Regions from separate parts of the Shewanella sp. ISTPL2 genome, predicted to be linked through region 3. Evidence: predicted binding sites of a transcription regulator. Region 3 holds the regulator's gene; each other region holds the start of a gene.
The links. The regulator sigma-54, encoded in region 3, starts transcription at its own class of promoters, with help from an activator protein. The targets are predictions, from matches to a motif close to GTTGGCACGNNNNTNGNNT.
Positions count from the first base shown of each region.

Region 1 (5,681 bases), 1.4 Mb from region 3:
AAGAAAGACAAGCAATCTATGGTGTGCGGTCAGTGCCACGTTGAATACTATTTTGAGAAAAAAGAAGACAAAAAAGGTTTCGTCAAATTCCCTTGGGATATGGGCATAACTGTTGACCAGATGGAAGTTTACTACGACGGTATCGAGTTCTCCGATTGGACTCATGCGCTGTCTAAAACACCTATGTTAAAAGCGCAACATCCAGAGTATGAAACGTGGAAACTGGGTATTCATGGTAAAAATAATGTCAGTTGTGTTGACTGCCATATGCCAAAAGTGACTAGCCCTGAAGGTAAGAAATTTACCGATCATAAAGTGGGTAATCCATTTGACCGTTTCGAAGAAACCTGTGCAACTTGCCATAGCCAAACGAAAGAATTCTTAGTTGGCGTCACTAATGAACGTAAAGCTAAAGTTAAAGAAATGAAACTGAAAGCGGAAGAGCAATTAGTCAAAGCGCACTTCGAAGCTGCTAAAGCGTGGGAATTGGGTGCAACTGAAGCTGAAATGAAGCCTATCTTGACCGATATCCGTCATGCTCAATGGCGCTGGGACTTAGCGATTGCTTCCCATGGTGTTGCTGCTCATGCTCCTGAAGAAGCCCTACGTGTTTTAGGTACTTCAGTGAATAAAGCGGCCGATGCCCGAGTTAAGTTAGCACAGTTATTAGCGAAAAAAGGCATCACAGATCCAATCGCTATTCCTGATATCTCTACCAAAGCTAAGGCACAAGCAGCCTTAGGTATGGATATGGATAAGATGAATGCAGAGAAAGAAGCATTCAAGAAAGACATGTTACCTAAGTGGGATGAAGAAGCGAAAAAACGCGAAGCCACTTATAAGTAGGTTTTAATCAATCGCGGTTGAGTTTTCAATATGAGCTAACCCCTCATGTAAATAAAAGCCCTCGCTGACTCAGCGGGGGCTTTTTTATGGAAAAAAATATCGAGTAATGTCAGGCGTTGGTCATGCTGGCTGAAGAAATACCACGGGCTAAGTCGCTATTTGATCAGTTTTAATAATGCCCTAAAGCGCTCGCCTTGGGCTTGATGTTGTAATTCAAATAATAGCGATTCCACGTTAGTTAATAAGGCGCCTCTGGCCGTCATCATCTGAATACCCAGTTTTTTATTATCGGCACTGCGTGACGAGACGCCATCTGCGACGAGATGCACCGAATATTGCTGTTCGATAAGGTCACAACAGGTTTGGTAAACACACACATGGGTTTCAATACCCGCGAGTATGACGTGTTTGCGATTCGTCTTAGTTAATGCCTTTGCAAACGCGTCACAGTGCCAGCCGCTAAAATGCTGCTTGGCAATGGGTGAGCTGGTCTTTGCAAGTAAAGTTTGCAGCTCAGGGCTAGTTGCTCCGAGTTTATCGGGTAGCTGTTCTAACCACAGTATTGGAATTTCAAATAATTGTGCGCCTTGGATTAAGGTCTGTAGTTGTTGATGCAGCTTGTCACTGTTATCCATGATTTGTGCAAGTTTTCCTTGCACATCGACGATAACGAGAACACATTCTTCTGGTTTTAACATCGGGCCTTCCTTCTGCGCTTGATGATTGTCTTAGTGATGATCTTCGCTTTTGTTTAAGAGCTTGTGTTGTGATGCTCAGATTTCATCTCGATTTACGCTTCCCCCAGTAGACCCTAATTTAACCTTGTTACCAATAGGCCTAAGGTCGAATAGCTGTCGCACTTAAACTGCTCACTAAAAGAGTGCATCGCACCAGTTAGTGCTCGATTATGGTGCATTTTTAACCTTAAAAAATAGTGTTAAACAATTTAAATCAATAATAATCAATGGATTAAATTGTTGGCCTAATGATTGAATTACCTTTGATACAAGTTAATAACAATCGCGTTTTTTTGGAGGTCAGGATGAAACTAGTCAGCGCTATCATCAAGCCGTTTAAGTTGGATGATGTCCGTGAAGCTATCGCCGGAATTGGTATTGAGGGCATGACGGTGACCGAAGTGAAAGGTTTTGGCCGTCAGAAAGGGCATACAGAGTTGTATCGCGGCGCCGAGTATCAGGTGGATTTTTTGCCAAAAGTAAAACTAGAAATTGCCACTAAGGCTGAAAATCTCGACATGTTGATTGAGGCCATTACCACTGCGGCCCATACGGGGAAAATTGGTGACGGTAAGATCTTCGTCGTTGATTTAGAACATGCTATCCGTATCCGTACGGGTGAACTTGATACTGAAGCGCTATAAGGGGCTGACAATGGAAGAATTAACGAAATTAGGCGGCACAGTCACTGAACTACGCTTTGCACTCGATACCTTTTACTTTTTGATTTCTGGCGCTTTAGTCATGTGGATGGCGGCGGGATTCGCCATGTTAGAAGCGGGTTTAGTTCGCTCTAAAAATACCACTGAAATTTTAACTAAGAACGTTGTGCTGTACGCGATTGCCTGTGTGATGTATCTGTTGGTTGGCTATAACATCATGTATGTGGATAACACTGAAGGTGGCTGGTTACCGTCAATTGGCACCTTAATTGGTTCGCAATCAGCAGATGCGAGCCATGCATTAGAATCTGACTTCTTCTTCCAAGTTGTATTTGTGGCAACGGCGATGTCAATTGTCTCTGGTGCTGTGGCGGAACGGATGAAGTTGTGGGCTTTCTTGTTCTTTTCTGTGGTGATGACAGCGGTTATCTATCCAGTAGAAGGTTATTGGACTTGGGGCCAAGGTTTTATCGCTAAACTGGGCTTTGTAGACTTTGCTGGTAGCGGTATTGTGCATATGACGGGGGCGACCGCGGCGATTGCTGGCGTAATATTACTCGGTGCGCGTAAGGGTAAATACGGGCCTAATGGTCAAGTGAATCCTATTCCAGGCTCTAACTTGCCAATGGCAACCTTAGGTATGTTTATTCTGTGGATGGGCTGGTTTGGCTTTAACGGCGGATCGCAATTAATGGTGTCGGATGCGGCGAATGCAAGCTCAGTGGCGAAAGTGTTTGTGAATACCAATACTGCAGCTGCTTTTGGTGCTATCTCTGCGCTTATAGTGTGTAAGATGATTTGGGGCAAAGCGGATTTGACCATGATCCTTAACGGTATTTTGGCTGGATTAGTGGCGATTACGGCCGATCCTCTCTCGCCTTCATTGTTAATGGCGGGTGTGATTGGTTTAGTGGCGGGCGGCGTGGTGGTGTTCTCGATTGTGGGCTTAGATCGCATTAAGATCGACGATCCCGTCGGTGCGATTTCAGTACACGGTGTGGCTGGTTTCCTCGGCTTAATGTGTGTGCCATTATCCAATGCCAATGCAACTATTACCGGACAGTTGACGGGCGCAGCGATCATTTTCACTTGGGTGTTCTGCTCATCATTTGCTGTCTGGTATGTGATTAAGATAACCATGGGGATCCGTGTGACTGAGGAAGAAGAATACAACGGTATGGATGCTTCTGACTGCGGTATTGATGCCTATCCTGAGTTTGTTACGGTCAAAAATGCGGGCTGATTAAACTTGCACATTAATGCGTGATTCACCTTGATGCTTAGCTTGGATCGAGGGATAGTGAAGCAGAGCCTAGGCTCTGCTTTTTTATGGGTAATCACTGTGATTGAAGTTTAAGCACAGGGTCATAAGCTTAATTACTGAGCCATTCTGTTTTCTTGCATAAATTAAGGAGTGTTCTATGAGATTGAATATAAAAACAATAGGTCAATTTTTGCGACTAAGTCTTATCGTCATTTCTGGCTGGATATCGGTTTCAGCCTTTGCAGGAGAAGTGATCGTTAATCGCTCAAGTGAGCCTGTCGATGCCTTTGCCGTGCGTGATCAAGTGCTCAAGGATTTTGAATGGCAGGAGTCGCTTCGTCGCCAGCAGCAAATCCAAATTCTGCAGGCTTTACCCTTAGGTTGCGTTACGGTCATGAAACCCTATCGACATTTTACCTGTGGAGAGCATAACTATCGGCCGTATGATTATCAGCAGCGTGAGTTATACATAGAAGTTGACCGACCTTCGCAATAGTTAATTCGTTAAATTATTTGCGATTATTTTCAATCGATCGCGATTATCATTTTTTTGTAACCATTTTATGTCGTCTTTTTCGCCATTTGTAATAAGCTCAAATAGGAGCTAATGGTGTGGGAGGACGTATGTCGAAACTATTCCGAGCCGTATACTTGAGTACGATCTTGAGCGTTGTATTCAGTCAATTGTTTGCTTGTAGCTCGACGACCATTGAGCCTAATCCGTCGGATCTTGAGTCGTTACTTGCCGATTCACTGTTTACCCCTGTGGCCGATATTCCTTCTGTTGCGGATATTTTTTATCTGCCACCCGAGGTCGTGACAGACGTAAAACGTCGCTATGGGATATACACTTTGTCACACAATAACAACATGTTAGCCAATGAATGGTTAGCTAGTTATATCAATGCGAGTCAAACCAATAGCGCTAACATTGATTTTCGATATAAAGATAATCTGACCCAAATTGCCCGTGAAACCTATGCCCAAAGGGCGGGTAATTGCATGTCTTTAGTGGTCATGACTTCTGCGTTAGCGGACATATTGAATGTGAGTGCTGAGTATCAAGATATTGCGATAGAACCGGTATGGGATAAGCAAGGTGATTTCTATTTAATCAATGGGCATGTGAATTTACGCTTACTTCCACCTGAAAACGCACATTCAGTTTATGTGTCATCTACCGCAGTTTTAGTGGACTTTATGCCAGAGCGAGCTCTACGGGGATACGGTAAAACCCAAGTGGATCGGCAGACCTTAATCAGCATGTTTTACAACAATATGGCGGCAGAGTCTTTGGTGAACGGTGATTTAGACAGGGCCTATGCCTTGATTAAAGTGGGTTTAAAAGTCGGCCAGTTTGTTCCTTCACTCAACACGCTCGCCATTATTTACCGGCATAAAGGTGATGAAAAGCGGGCCGAACAGGTTTATCGCTATGCACTCAAGTTTGATGCGAAAAATCTGACAACGCTTTATAACTTAGCCTTGATTTTAGGGGAGCAGGGGCGGCTTGATGAATGGGCCGAAATTAATAAAGTGCTTGAATTAGCGCGAATACGTAATCCCTATTATTACTATGACATGGGGCAGCAAGCCTATGATGAGCATCAATACGATGAAGCCTTGGCTTGGTATCAAAGGGCGTTGGCAAAAGCGGATTATCGTCATGAGTTCTTCTTCGGTTTATCTAAAACCTACTGGGCGCTGGGGGACGAAAAGCGTGCCAAACTGAATATGGATAAAGCCTTGGCTTTGAGCCGAGATGAGTCAGAGCGTCAACGCTATCAGAGCAAGTTACAAGTCATGTTACAGCATTAGCATTTGCCCGCTCTTTTCTATAGAGAGCTGGCCATCAATTAAGCTTATTACGGGTAAACATCTTTGCTTGCTAACATAGGGCGCCTAAATACACTTGCAGCAAATATGTTTATTCCTTTTTATCCGCCATATTCGATTTTGTTCATCAAGGCTGTGAGTTAGCTGGCATATTTGAATTTTGATTTTTTTTAAATATATTAAAACAATAAGTTATATTTGATTTTTTGAAATGGAGACAACTTGGTTGCATTGGCGCCTGAGACTCGATAAATTGAACTCAGTATTGCAGTTGAGATCCCTTATCGCAGCGATAGAAATAGCCTAAAACACCAGCGTTGGAGCAGTAAAATTATG
Region 1 is NZ_JAAPAV010000001.1:1,662,165-1,667,845, forward strand. It holds gene nrfA (ammonia-forming nitrite reductase cytochrome c552 subunit) at 1-846, shown strand, start outside; gene HUB64_RS07460 (hydrolase) at 1,002-1,544, opposite strand; gene HUB64_RS07465 (P-II family nitrogen regulator) at 1,889-2,227, shown strand; gene HUB64_RS07470 (ammonium transporter) at 2,238-3,488, shown strand; gene HUB64_RS07475 (hypothetical protein) at 3,667-4,005, shown strand; gene HUB64_RS07480 (tetratricopeptide repeat protein) at 4,134-5,327, shown strand; gene aroG (3-deoxy-7-phosphoheptulonate synthase AroG) at 5,679-5,681, shown strand, end outside.
Region 1: a site for sigma-54 is predicted at 1,823-1,841, ahead of HUB64_RS07465 (P-II family nitrogen regulator). Genes of this name have one in related genera too.

Region 2 (5,681 bases), 750 kb from region 3:
ATCGGCAAATTCTGGCGAATAAGCAGCTCTATATCGCGTTTCGTAATACAGAAGAGGGACGGCGTTGGCGAGATATTGTTGACCAAGGCTTAGTGCAGGTTGACGTAGAAACCATCATTGGAGAGCTACTTTATCGTGAAGACTAATGTAGGGTTTTAGGATAGTTTATTCTTTGTTTTACTCGCTATTTTTCCGCCTATTTCCCCGTAAAGTCACTTCTGATATGCAGTTTGTCATCATTTTGTCTTTGTTCACTATTAGTATCACTTTAACGGCATGAGTTGTTCTCTCATTTTATTGATTAAGGTGACATGAAGAAACTTCCTTTTGAGCTTCCATTTGAGTTAGATACACTGCAGCAACTCATTGATACTCATCATCTTAAGTTGGATTATCAGATCCTTGCCGACATTCCATTCCGCCAAGAGCATTTCCCCCTTTACAGTGTTGAATTAGGTGGTACAGATACGCCTTGTCCGACAGTACTCTTTGTGGGTGGCGTGCATGGGGTTGAACGTATTGGATCTCAAGTTATTTTGGCATTGTTGAACAGTTTGTTGCAGCGGCTTGTTTGGGATAAACACCTACAACAGATGTTAACGGGCCTGCGGTTAGCTTTTGTACCTGTAGTGAATCCTGTTGGGTTATTCATGGGAACGCGGGGCAATGGTAATCAAGTGGATTTGATGCGTAACGCTCCGATAGAATCCCGTGAAAAAGTGTCCTTTATGGTGGGAGGACAGCGTATATCGTCACGGCTGCCCTGGTATCGCGGTATTGGGGGAATGGAGCTGGAAACCGCGGGTTTAGTTGCCTATGTACAACAACTGTTGAGTCGCAGCACAAGTTTGATTTCGCTCGATGCCCACTCGGGATTTGGCTTGAGTGATCATATCTGGTTCCCCTACGCCCATACCCGTACCGCCTTCGAAAATGCCAATTATATTTTTCATCTAAAACAATTATTTGAACAGAGTTATCCCCATCACGGCCATTATCGGTTGGCGCCGCAGAGCCAGTTTTATCGCACTCATGGCGATATTTGGGATTACCTCTATCGCCAGCATCAAGTGGCTGATCCTTCTGCTCAGGTGCCATTTTTACCTTTGACATTAGAGATGGGATCTTGGGCATGGATAAAGAAAAATCCTAGACAAATATTTAATTTTGCTGGCTTTTTCAATCCACAAAAAACACATCGTCACCACAGGATTTTACGCAGGCATACAGTACTCATGCAATTTATGATGGAAGCGGCCTATGCCCAATCGTTAGAGCAGTTAACACCTGAACGTTTGGCTGAGCTGACAGAGTGCGCACGGCATTATTGGTATTGGGAGTCTCAGTCATGACAACTTGGGTGTTATTAAGGGGATTAATGCGTGATCAGCGCCATTGGAATGGTTTCGATCAGCGTCTGCGACAAAAGGGATTGCGAGTGCTGACACCGGATCTTCCGGGCAATGGGACGCTATCCCACGAATTAAGTCCGCTTAAGATTGCTGATTATGCCTATGCCGTGTGGCAGCAATTGGATGAGCTGGTACAGGAAGGGGAGACTATTTATCTCCTCGGTTTGTCTATGGGCGGTATGTTGGCGCTGGAAATGGCATGCCAGCGACCTTGGCAGATAAGGCATGTCTTTGTATTAAACAGCAGTGCGGCGAATTTATCGTCTTGGTATCAAAGATTTAACCCGCTGAATGCATTGAAGGCTTTTTTCATGCGGGCTCGGGGTGACGCTTTACATCCAATCGAGTCGACTATAGTGCGTTTAACCAGTTTTCGTCATCGGCGAGACCGAGAGTTAATTGTCAAGTGGAGTGAGTTTCGCCGCGATACTACACCAAGTCGACGTAATGTATGGCGACAACTTTGGGCGGCTTTTCAATACCAATGTCCATTGACAGTGGAAGTACCGATAACTGTGCTCTGCGGTGACCGTGATGCGCTGGTGAGTATGGCATCGAGTAAGGCGTTAGCACGGCATTTTTACACCGATTTGATTGTACTCGCGTATTGTGGTCACGATGCCGCTATAGATGCACCCGCAAAACTGGCGCATTATCTGTTGGACATTGTGGGGGCGACTAAGCCGCAAGTGCAGTTTTCTGTGGATAGTGAGCCTGCCAATACTCAATATGATTGTAACGATTTATTGGAGGAAGAAATAGCCTTAAACGAAGTGATATTTGCTGTATGGGATGACAAAGCGCTATCCACTCTTGAAACCAAATAATCGAGAGTGAATAGCGCAGTTAACACATTGTCTTATTAAGCTTTAGCCACTACGGTTTGGCCTATCGGTGTGAGGCTGAGTAAAGCCAATTTAAGATGCTGTATCCCAAAGGGAATACCGATAATCGTCACAAAACAAGCTAAGGCGTGGACCAAATGCCCTATGGCTAACCAGATCCCAAACAGTAAGAACCAAATGATATTTCCTACCATGCCTAATGCACCTGTGCCCAAGTCTTCACGTCCAGTTAAGTGGCGACGGTTCATTTGTTCTTGGCCGAAGGGCCAAAAGGTCATTTCGCCGATAACAAAACAGGCGCGGCCGAAGGGAATACCAATGATACTGATAAAACACAGGATACCTGCGAGCCACCAAGCGAGTCCCATCACAAATCCGCCGAGTACAAACCAAGCTATGTTGAATATTAAGCGTAATACAGCCATTGAAAACTCCTTATGTTTACCCTGTTAGCCTTTATCGTTAGCTTCGATAAATTGAATATATGTCAATGTCTAAGCGATAACCATGCCAACTATTTAAATTATTCATAATCAATGGGTTAATTATATGTATTCGAGATTCATGTGTCATTTTCACTAGTTTTTCGCCAAATTGATAATTTCTTAAGGGCGTAACAGGAAGGGCGGAGTTACACTCACTATTCCCTTAACTGGTTTAAAAGCCAGAGAATTTAATTGCTTGAGTCGCTTGATGTTTGCAAATTCCCCTGTTGATACGTTTGCCTTTGCTGGCAGAGACATTTTCCTAAAACGTGATGATTTACTGCATCCGGCGTTTAGTGGCAATAAAGCTCGCAAATTCGGCTATTTTTTAGATCATGAGTTTGCAGGCATCAGCAAGGTGATAGGTCACGGCTCTCCATTGGCTAACTCACTGTATTCATTGTCAACATTAGCAAAGATGAAAGGTTGGCAGTGTGATTTTTATGTAGATCATATTGCCAGTCAAGTGGTTAAACATCCCACAGGCAATTACGCTGCCGCCTTAGCGAATGGCGCCAATATTATCGATTTAAGTGTGTTAATAGCACAAAAGCAGGCGTGCACTCAGCCGCAATCTGAACCTCACGTTTTGTCAAATCTTAATGCTAGTCCTGAGCCTACTGTGCAAGTGGGCGACGTGCGACTGAGTTGCCAAGATTATATCGAGGCTCAAGTACTCGTGAATGAGCCGACAGCGCTTTTTATCCCAGAGGGGGGGCGCTGTGCTTACGCCGAATATGGGGTGAATAGATTGGCGCAAGAGATAATACAGTTTGCGAAGGCGAATAGATTGGTTGATTTAACGGTGTTTTTACCTTCGGGGACGGGAACGACAGCGTTATTTTTAAATCAGCATTTTATCCGTCAGCAAACGGATATTCGCGTCGTGACTTGTGCCGTTGTCGGTGGAGATGATTATTTGCGCTTGCAATTTTCTTTACTTAATTCCAATACCAGTGAGCATCCACAGATTGTTAATGTCGGCAAGAAATATCATTTTGGTAAACTTTATCCCGAATTTTATGCCATGTGGCAGCGGGTCTGCGCCTCAGGTGTGCAGTTTGAATTACTCTACGATCCCTTAGGTTTTATTGTGCTTGAGGAATATTTACAAGGCGGAGGCTCTCGTCCTGTGATGTATATCCACCAAGGTGGCTTACTCGGGAACGAGACCATGTTGCCACGTTATCAGCGTAAATTTGGGCAAAGTGGCTCATCCTGTGCCTCAGATCATTGACTTAGTGACGCTAAGACATAATATGTTTGAAGCTGTGTAATGCTAAGTTAAGCTGATGATTTGGAACGATGGGGAATATCAATGACTGAAGCGGAATATCTCGCCAATTACGATCCTAAGGTTTTTAAGGCTCAGCTACTGACAGTAGATGCCGTATTGTTTACCTATCACGATCAGCAACTTAAAGTACTCTTAGTGCAACGTTCAAACCATCCTTTTTTAGGTTTATGGGGATTACCTGGTGGGTTTATCGATGAAAATTGCGATCAATCCCTTGAGCAAACTGTATTACGTAAACTGCATGAGAAAACCGCGGTAGTGCCACCTTATATTGAGCAGCTATGCACTGTGGGTAATAGTAGTCGTGATATAAGAGGCTGGTCTGTGACTGTATGTTATACCGCCTTGATGAGTTATCAAGCTTGCCAAATCCAGATTGATTCAGTGAGTGATGTTAAGTGGTGGCCATTAGAAGATGTGTTGCAGATGCCCTTGGCGTTTGATCATCTGCAGTTAATTGAGCAAGCGCGGGAACGTTTAACACAAAAAGCCTTATATTCTTTAGTCCCAGGATTTGCACTGTCTGAACCTTTTACCTTGCCAGAACTGCAGCATGTACATGAGGTTTTACTGGGCAAGCCTATCCAAGGTAAATCTTTTCGTCGGCGGGTTGAACAGGCTGATTTATTGATCGATACGGGATTAAAGCGCACCGAACGTGGTCGTCCTGCTAATTTATACCGCTTGAAACCCAATACCGCATCGTATCGCTTCTTAAGAAATTTAGAATGTTGATCACAGTGAATATGGATTTAAGCCAGATATTCGCCTTGCTCAATATGAGTAACGGCGACTGCTTATGCCTTATTCATGGTGACTTTGAATCAGTAAAGGCTGTTTAATTACTGATTTTGCCTTAATGTCTCCGGTTCTTGTATTACTCGATACCCATATTGTGGCTTCTTAGTTGTCGCGCCCATTAATAGTGTCTAAAAGACACTATATACCATTTAAGCATAACATTTCAGGTTGCTCCGTCTGAAATAGTCTAAAAATCAACTTTACACAATAATGTCTTTAAGACACTATTGTTCATGTAGACAACAAGGGCGCCGTCAATTTCGGCAATCTTGCCACAGACAGGAGGTTACTATGTCTCAACGTATTCAAACGTCTCAAGATGCTTCTCACGCTCAATGTTCGCAAGCCGATTTTTATCGGTTACCCGCAGCTAGTGATGAGACTCACTACCGTTTATTTCAATTTGGTGCGGGGGAGAATCATGTTCAACTGCTGGTTCCTCCAGCGAAACGCGTCACAGTTTTCTTCGGTTATCGTGGCGATCATTCCATCATGCAGCTCTTGTTGTTAACTGATGCATTGCGTCGCAGTGGTGCAGAGCAAATCGATCTGTTACTGCCTTATATGCCGGGTGCTCGCCAAGATAGGGTGTGTAATGCTGGTGAGGCCTTATCGGTAAAAGTCTATGCCAGCCTGATTAATCAGCAGCAATATGCTTCAGTCAGCATTTTTGACCCTCACAGCGATGTCACCGCCGCATTGTTAGACCGAGTGCAGGTAATAGATAACCACAGTTTTGTTGCCGCGATCGCAGCCCAATTAACGGGGGAGCTAGTGTTAGTCTCGCCCGATGCGGGGGCGAATAAAAAAGTATTCGGCTTAGCTAAAGCGTTACAGGGAA
Region 2 is NZ_JAAPAV010000001.1:3,830,521-3,836,201, reverse strand. It holds gene HUB64_RS16865 (ABC transporter substrate-binding protein) at 1-146, shown strand, start outside; gene HUB64_RS16860 (M14 family metallopeptidase) at 312-1,352, shown strand; gene HUB64_RS16855 (alpha/beta fold hydrolase) at 1,349-2,239, shown strand; gene HUB64_RS16850 (YccF domain-containing protein) at 2,275-2,682, opposite strand; gene HUB64_RS16845 (pyridoxal-phosphate dependent enzyme) at 2,951-3,979, shown strand; gene HUB64_RS16840 (NUDIX domain-containing protein) at 4,061-4,774, shown strand; gene prs (ribose-phosphate diphosphokinase) at 5,132-5,681, shown strand, end outside.
Region 2: a site for sigma-54 is predicted at 2,754-2,772, ahead of HUB64_RS16850 (YccF domain-containing protein). Genes of this name have one in related genera too.

Region 3 (5,681 bases):
TAAGGCACAAATGGCATCGAGAGCCGGCTCTGCATCTGGGCCTTCGGCGATAAGCCTGATGGTTTTACCCATGCCAGTTTCAAGCATCAGCAAGCCAAGCACACTGGCGGCCGATGCTTGTTTATCGCCTTGGATTAAGGTGATGGTCGCATCAAACTCGGAAGCCAGTACCACCAACTTAGTGGCGGCACGGGCATGTAAACCGAGCTTATTACAGATGGTTATCTGACGTTCAAGCTTTGGCATTATTGAGCTCTCGATGACGGGCATAAACTTTATGTTTACCGTTACTAAAGCGTTTGGCCAATTGCTCTGCGACGTAAACGGATCTGTGCTGTCCACCTGTGCAGCCAATGGCCACAGTTAAATAACTGCGATTGTTACGCTCGAGGTGCGGCAGCCAAGTCTCCAGTAAGTTTTCGATTTGCCAGATGAACTTATTAACCAGTGGTTGACGATTTAAGAACTCAGCTACGGGTTCATCTAAGCCAGTCAATGGCCGCAGCGCCAACTCCCAGTGGGGATTGGGCAGGAAGCGCACATCGAACATAAAGTCGGCTTCGGTGGGCATTCCGTGCTTAAAGCCAAAGGACTCGAAGTTGATCACGAGTTCTTTATCGACACTACCAAGGAGAATTTGTCTGACTTGGTCGCTTAAATCATAGATATTCAAATTCGACGTATCTATGTAGTGATCGACCAGTTTTGACATAGGCTCGAGCAGTTTTCCCTCCAGCTTTATCGCTTCTTGCAAAGAGACTCGGCTCTTCGACAAAGGATGCAAACGGCGGGTTTCGCTGTAACGCTTAAGCAGAATTTTATCGCTGGAGTTAAGGAAGAAGCTCGTTAACTCAGTATCTGGAGGTAGGCTAGCGAGTTGTTTTACTAAGACCTTATCCTGCTCAGGCATGTTACGCACGTCGACACTGATGGCGACGAGATCGTTACTGCCTTTGAGTTGCTCAAGCAAACTGCCAATCAATGGCAAAGGAAGGTTATCGACACAATAATAGCCGAGATCTTCGAGTACCCTAAGGGCGACAGATTTGCCTGAGCCTGAGCGGCCCGACACTATGACCAGTTTCATCCAGTGATTACCTGATAGAGTTCCGTTTCATCATGCGTCTTGCGTAATTGCTTTAATATTTGCTTGTCGCTCAGCTTTTCGGCCATGCAAGACAAGGTACTTAAGTGCTGCTGACATTGGTCTGCAGGCACCAGTAGTGCAAATAAAATATCAACAGGTTGCTTATCGATAGCATCAAATGCTATCGGCTCTTCACACTTAATGAGTATGGCAATGGGCTGATCTATATCGGCTAGTCGACCATGTGGAATGGCGATGCCGTTACCTATACCTGTGCTCCCCATCTTTTCGCGCGCCACTAGGCTTTCGAATATCTCTTGAGATGAGAGGGTCGGGTACTGGGCAGCGACTAAGTCGCTGATGAGTTCCAGTACCTTTTTCTTGCTGCCCGGAGTGGCGCAGGTAGTGCACTCCGGCCGCAGTATGGTACAAAGTTCCATTATTAGTGTTTTGTTAACTTCTCTTTGTGTTTAATAACCTGACGGTCAAGCTTGTCAATCAGGGCGTCTATAGCAGCATACATGTCAGCATGCTCTGAAGTAGCAAAAACTTCACCACCTATGAGGTTTATTCTCGCTTCGGCAATCTGTTGCATTTTCTCAACATTGAGCACAACGTGCACATTATTGATCTGTTCGAAATGGCGTTCAAGTTTTGAAAACTTTTCTTCTACATATGCACGTAACGATTCGGTAATTTCGACATGGTGTCCACTTAGGTTTATTTGCATAGAAACGTCCTCCGATATCCACTGTAGGTTATAAACTTTTACGCTGATTAGAAGGTGGAATAAGCATAGCCTCTCGGTACTTCGCAATGGTTCTGCGGGCTACGTTGATCCCTTGTTCTGCCAGAAGTTGTGCCATCTTACTATCGCTTAATGGTTTTTTCTGGTTTTCCGCTGCCACCAGTTTCTTTATAAAGGCTCTGATTGCTGTGGATGAGCACTCACCACCATCGTCAGTACCGACGTGGCTAGAGAAGAAGTATTTTAGTTCAAAAAGTCCCTTAGGGGTATGCATGTATTTTTGAGTTGTGACCCGTGAGATGGTGGACTCATGCATTTCTACCGCTTCGGCAATATCGTTAAGCACCATAGGCTTCATGGCTTCTTCACCATACTCAAAGAAACCTTGCTGATATTGCACTATGCAATTAGCAACTTTAAGCAAAGTATCGTTACGGCTTTCTAAGCTCTTAATAAACCATTTAGCCTCTTGCAGATGGCCGCGAATAAATTGGCTATCGGCTTGGTTTTTAGTGCTGCGCGCCATTGAAGCATAATGTTGATTTACATTGATTTTGGGCATGCAGTCAGGATTTAGCTCAACCACCCAGCGGCCATTTTTCTTCGACACAGACACATCTGGGATAACGTATTCGTCATTATTGGGCGTGATCAACAAACCTGGGCGAGGATTGAGGGTTTGGATGAGTGCTATACCATCCCTTAATTCATCTTCTTTTAATTTAGTCTTACGCATCAATAACCTAAAGTCTCGGGCGGCGATCAGATCTAAATGATCTTTGATCAGCATACGGGCGTTTTCTAGGTTGGGAGTATCAGCGGCGAAATGCGACAGTTGGATCAGCAGGCATTCACTTAAATCGCGGGCGGCAACGCCTATGGGATCAAAATGCTGAATACGCTTGAGTACGGCTTCGACTTCGTCAAGCTCAACTTCAGGATTGCCCATGGCTTCGAGAATTTCTTCAGTGCTTTGGGTGAGATAGCCCTGATCGTCGATGGCATCAATAATGGCGGTGGCAATGGCTAAATCGGTTTCAGAAAACGGCGTGAGGTTTTTTTGCCATTCTAAGTGTTCGTACAAACCTTCACTGGTCTCGCCTTGGAAGGGCATATCGTCTTCACGACTGCCGCCGGGGCCTGAGTTTGGGGAGGCGGTAAACACTTCATCCCATGTGGTGTCCATGGGGAGCTCATCGGGCATGGATTCTTTGGTTAGCGACTCTGCCGTATCTATGGTGGAGCTGTCTTTTTCTGGTGGCAGAGTGCTAGATTCACTGAAATCCGTATCGGATAGCGTTTGGTTTACAGGGGTTTTAGTGGCGTCGAATTGATCCTCTTCCAGCTCGAGAAGGGGATTAGAATCTAATGCTTGCTGGATCTCTTGCTGCAGTTCTAATGACGACAGTTGCAACAGACGTATAGCCTGTTGTAGTTGTGGCGTCATGGTTAACTGTTGACCCAGTTTGAGCTGGAGTGACGCTTTCATGTTACCGCTGATCCCTACGTTATTATTGTTGGATGAGGTCGCTTATTATTATCTTGAGTGAAGCCCAATGGCGGTATAAATTGCCTCCATTGGCTTCGCTCGATTAACTATAGCCTGAATTGTTCACCTAAGTACACAGCCCTAACTTGCTGATTGTCTAAGATCTCTGCTGGAGTTCCTTCGGCAATCAGGTTTCCGTGACTCACAATATAAGCATGTTCACATACATCTAATGTCTCGCGGACATTATGGTCTGTGATCAGTACGCCAAGGCCGCGACTTTTGAGTTGTTCGATAATCTTCTTGATGTCGATAACCGAAATAGGATCGACGCCGGCAAACGGTTCATCGAGCAAAATGAACTTAGGATTAGCGGCTAAAGCCCGCGCAATTTCGACGCGACGACGTTCGCCACCCGACAATGACATGCCTTGGCTGTCACGGATGTGGGTGATATGAAACTCTTCGAGCAGATGTTCTAGTTCTTCTTCTCGTTCTTCGTTTTTAAGTTCTTTACGAGTTTGCAGTACGGCCATGATGTTGTCATGAACAGTTAGCTTACGAAAGATACTGGCTTCTTGCGGTAAGTAACCTATGCCTTTGCGGGCACGCAGATGCATAGGATCTGCGGTTAAATCATCATCGTCGATAAAGATATGTCCCTTATCGCTCTTCACTAGCCCGACAACCATGTAAAAGGTCGTGGTTTTACCTGCACCGTTTGGACCGAGTAGGCCAACGACTTGACCGGTTTTTACCGTCAGACTGACGTCTTTAACCACTTGGCGACTCTTGTAACTTTTCGCCAGATTTTGTGCTCTTAAGGTGATTTGGGTCATTTAGAGTCCTGCTTTTTTACAGGTTTATCCGCCGGAGCGTCTGATTTAGCATCATCTTGATAGTTTTCAGGCTGAATAATAGTGATTACGCGATCGTCACCACTGCCAGTACTCTCGGCCATCAATTTCTGTTGAATCATGTTATAGCGGATTAAATTGCCTGTAACTTGGCTACCTGCTTGATCTAATGACGCCATACCTTTCAGAGTTAAGGTGCGGCTTGCCATATCGTAACGAATTTCTTTCGCGCTAGCCGATGCAGGACGGCCATCGTCTAATATCTGGCTATACGTAGCAGGGTTGCCTGTGGCGACTAAAGTTTTGCTATTTTCACCTTCAGCGGAAAATGCACGCAGTTCATTTGCTTGGATTTTTATTGAGCCTTGGGTAACTTCCACCGGACCAAAGAAGATAATCTGGTTGTTTTTGATATCCGCAGTTTGGCTCACAGCTTTAATTTTGACTTCTTGCTTTAAGTCGCCCACTTTCGCGAAAGCACTCATGCTCATAATTAGCATTAGGCTGGCAAGTAATACGTTATTTTGCTTCATATGTTCCTACTACCTGACTGGTCAATTGCACTTCTTGCGCGTTGAGGTCGGCATAAAGGCCTTGGCCTTGAATATTAAAATCTTTCCCTGTGACGTAAATGGTACGGTCAGAGGTCATTATCATAGTGTTGAGATCGAGTTCCAGATAACTGGTGGACAAGGTCTGAATCGGTTCTTCTGGGCTAATGGCATCGATAATAACATTATTTTCTAATACAACCTTGCCAGTTTCCTTGTTTAGCTTGCCCTGATCTGCCCTGAGCTGCCATTGTGCTTTACCTTGGTCTGGATAAACAAGATAAACAGGTTGAGTAAAGAAAGTTTGATTCGTTGAATCATAATGTTCCATGTGTTTCGCCGTCACACGGCTATTCACTAGTCCTTGCTCATTGAACTCAACACTGCGCAGATCTTCAACGATGAAATCTGGGGTATTTTGATCTTTTACTCTGTTATCGGAATCACCGCTGTGTTTGTTCTGGACCTGCCAGTAAAGCGCTAGTGCGGTTCCAAAAAAAGCGATAATCGCGAGTGTCACACGACTCATATACTCATTCCATGGGCCGAAGTGAATTTATTTTGACTTAGGAGTAACAGATCTGTGAGTTCACGCAGTGCACCGTGGCCACCATTGAGCGTAGTCACAAAATGGGCGTGTTGGCGTACATAGGGGTGGCCGTCAGCAACACTGACCGCTAAACCGACGACATTCATCACGGGGAGATCGACAATATCATCACCGATATAAGCCACTTCTTCTGGGGTGACACCATAAAGTGCGAGCAATGCTTCATAGGGCTCGAACTTATTGTCTACGCCTTGGTAAATATGGGTAACACCAAGGGCTGTCATACGGTTTTCAACGATTTTGGATTGACGTCCTGTGATCACGGCGAGGTTGAAACCGCTGGTGAGGAGTGATCGCACGCCATAGCCGTCGCGGGTATGGAAGGCTTTGAGCTCTTCG
Region 3 is NZ_JAAPAV010000001.1:3,081,431-3,087,111, forward strand. It holds gene HUB64_RS13405 (HPr family phosphocarrier protein) at 1-246, opposite strand, end outside; gene rapZ (RNase adapter RapZ) at 233-1,087, opposite strand; gene ptsN (PTS IIA-like nitrogen regulatory protein PtsN) at 1,084-1,527, opposite strand; gene hpf (ribosome hibernation promoting factor) at 1,530-1,817, opposite strand; gene HUB64_RS13425 (RNA polymerase factor sigma-54) at 1,846-3,324, opposite strand; gene lptB (LPS export ABC transporter ATP-binding protein) at 3,432-4,163, opposite strand; gene lptA (lipopolysaccharide transport periplasmic protein LptA) at 4,160-4,714, opposite strand; gene lptC (LPS export ABC transporter periplasmic protein LptC) at 4,701-5,261, opposite strand; gene kdsC (3-deoxy-manno-octulosonate-8-phosphatase KdsC) at 5,258-5,681, opposite strand, start outside.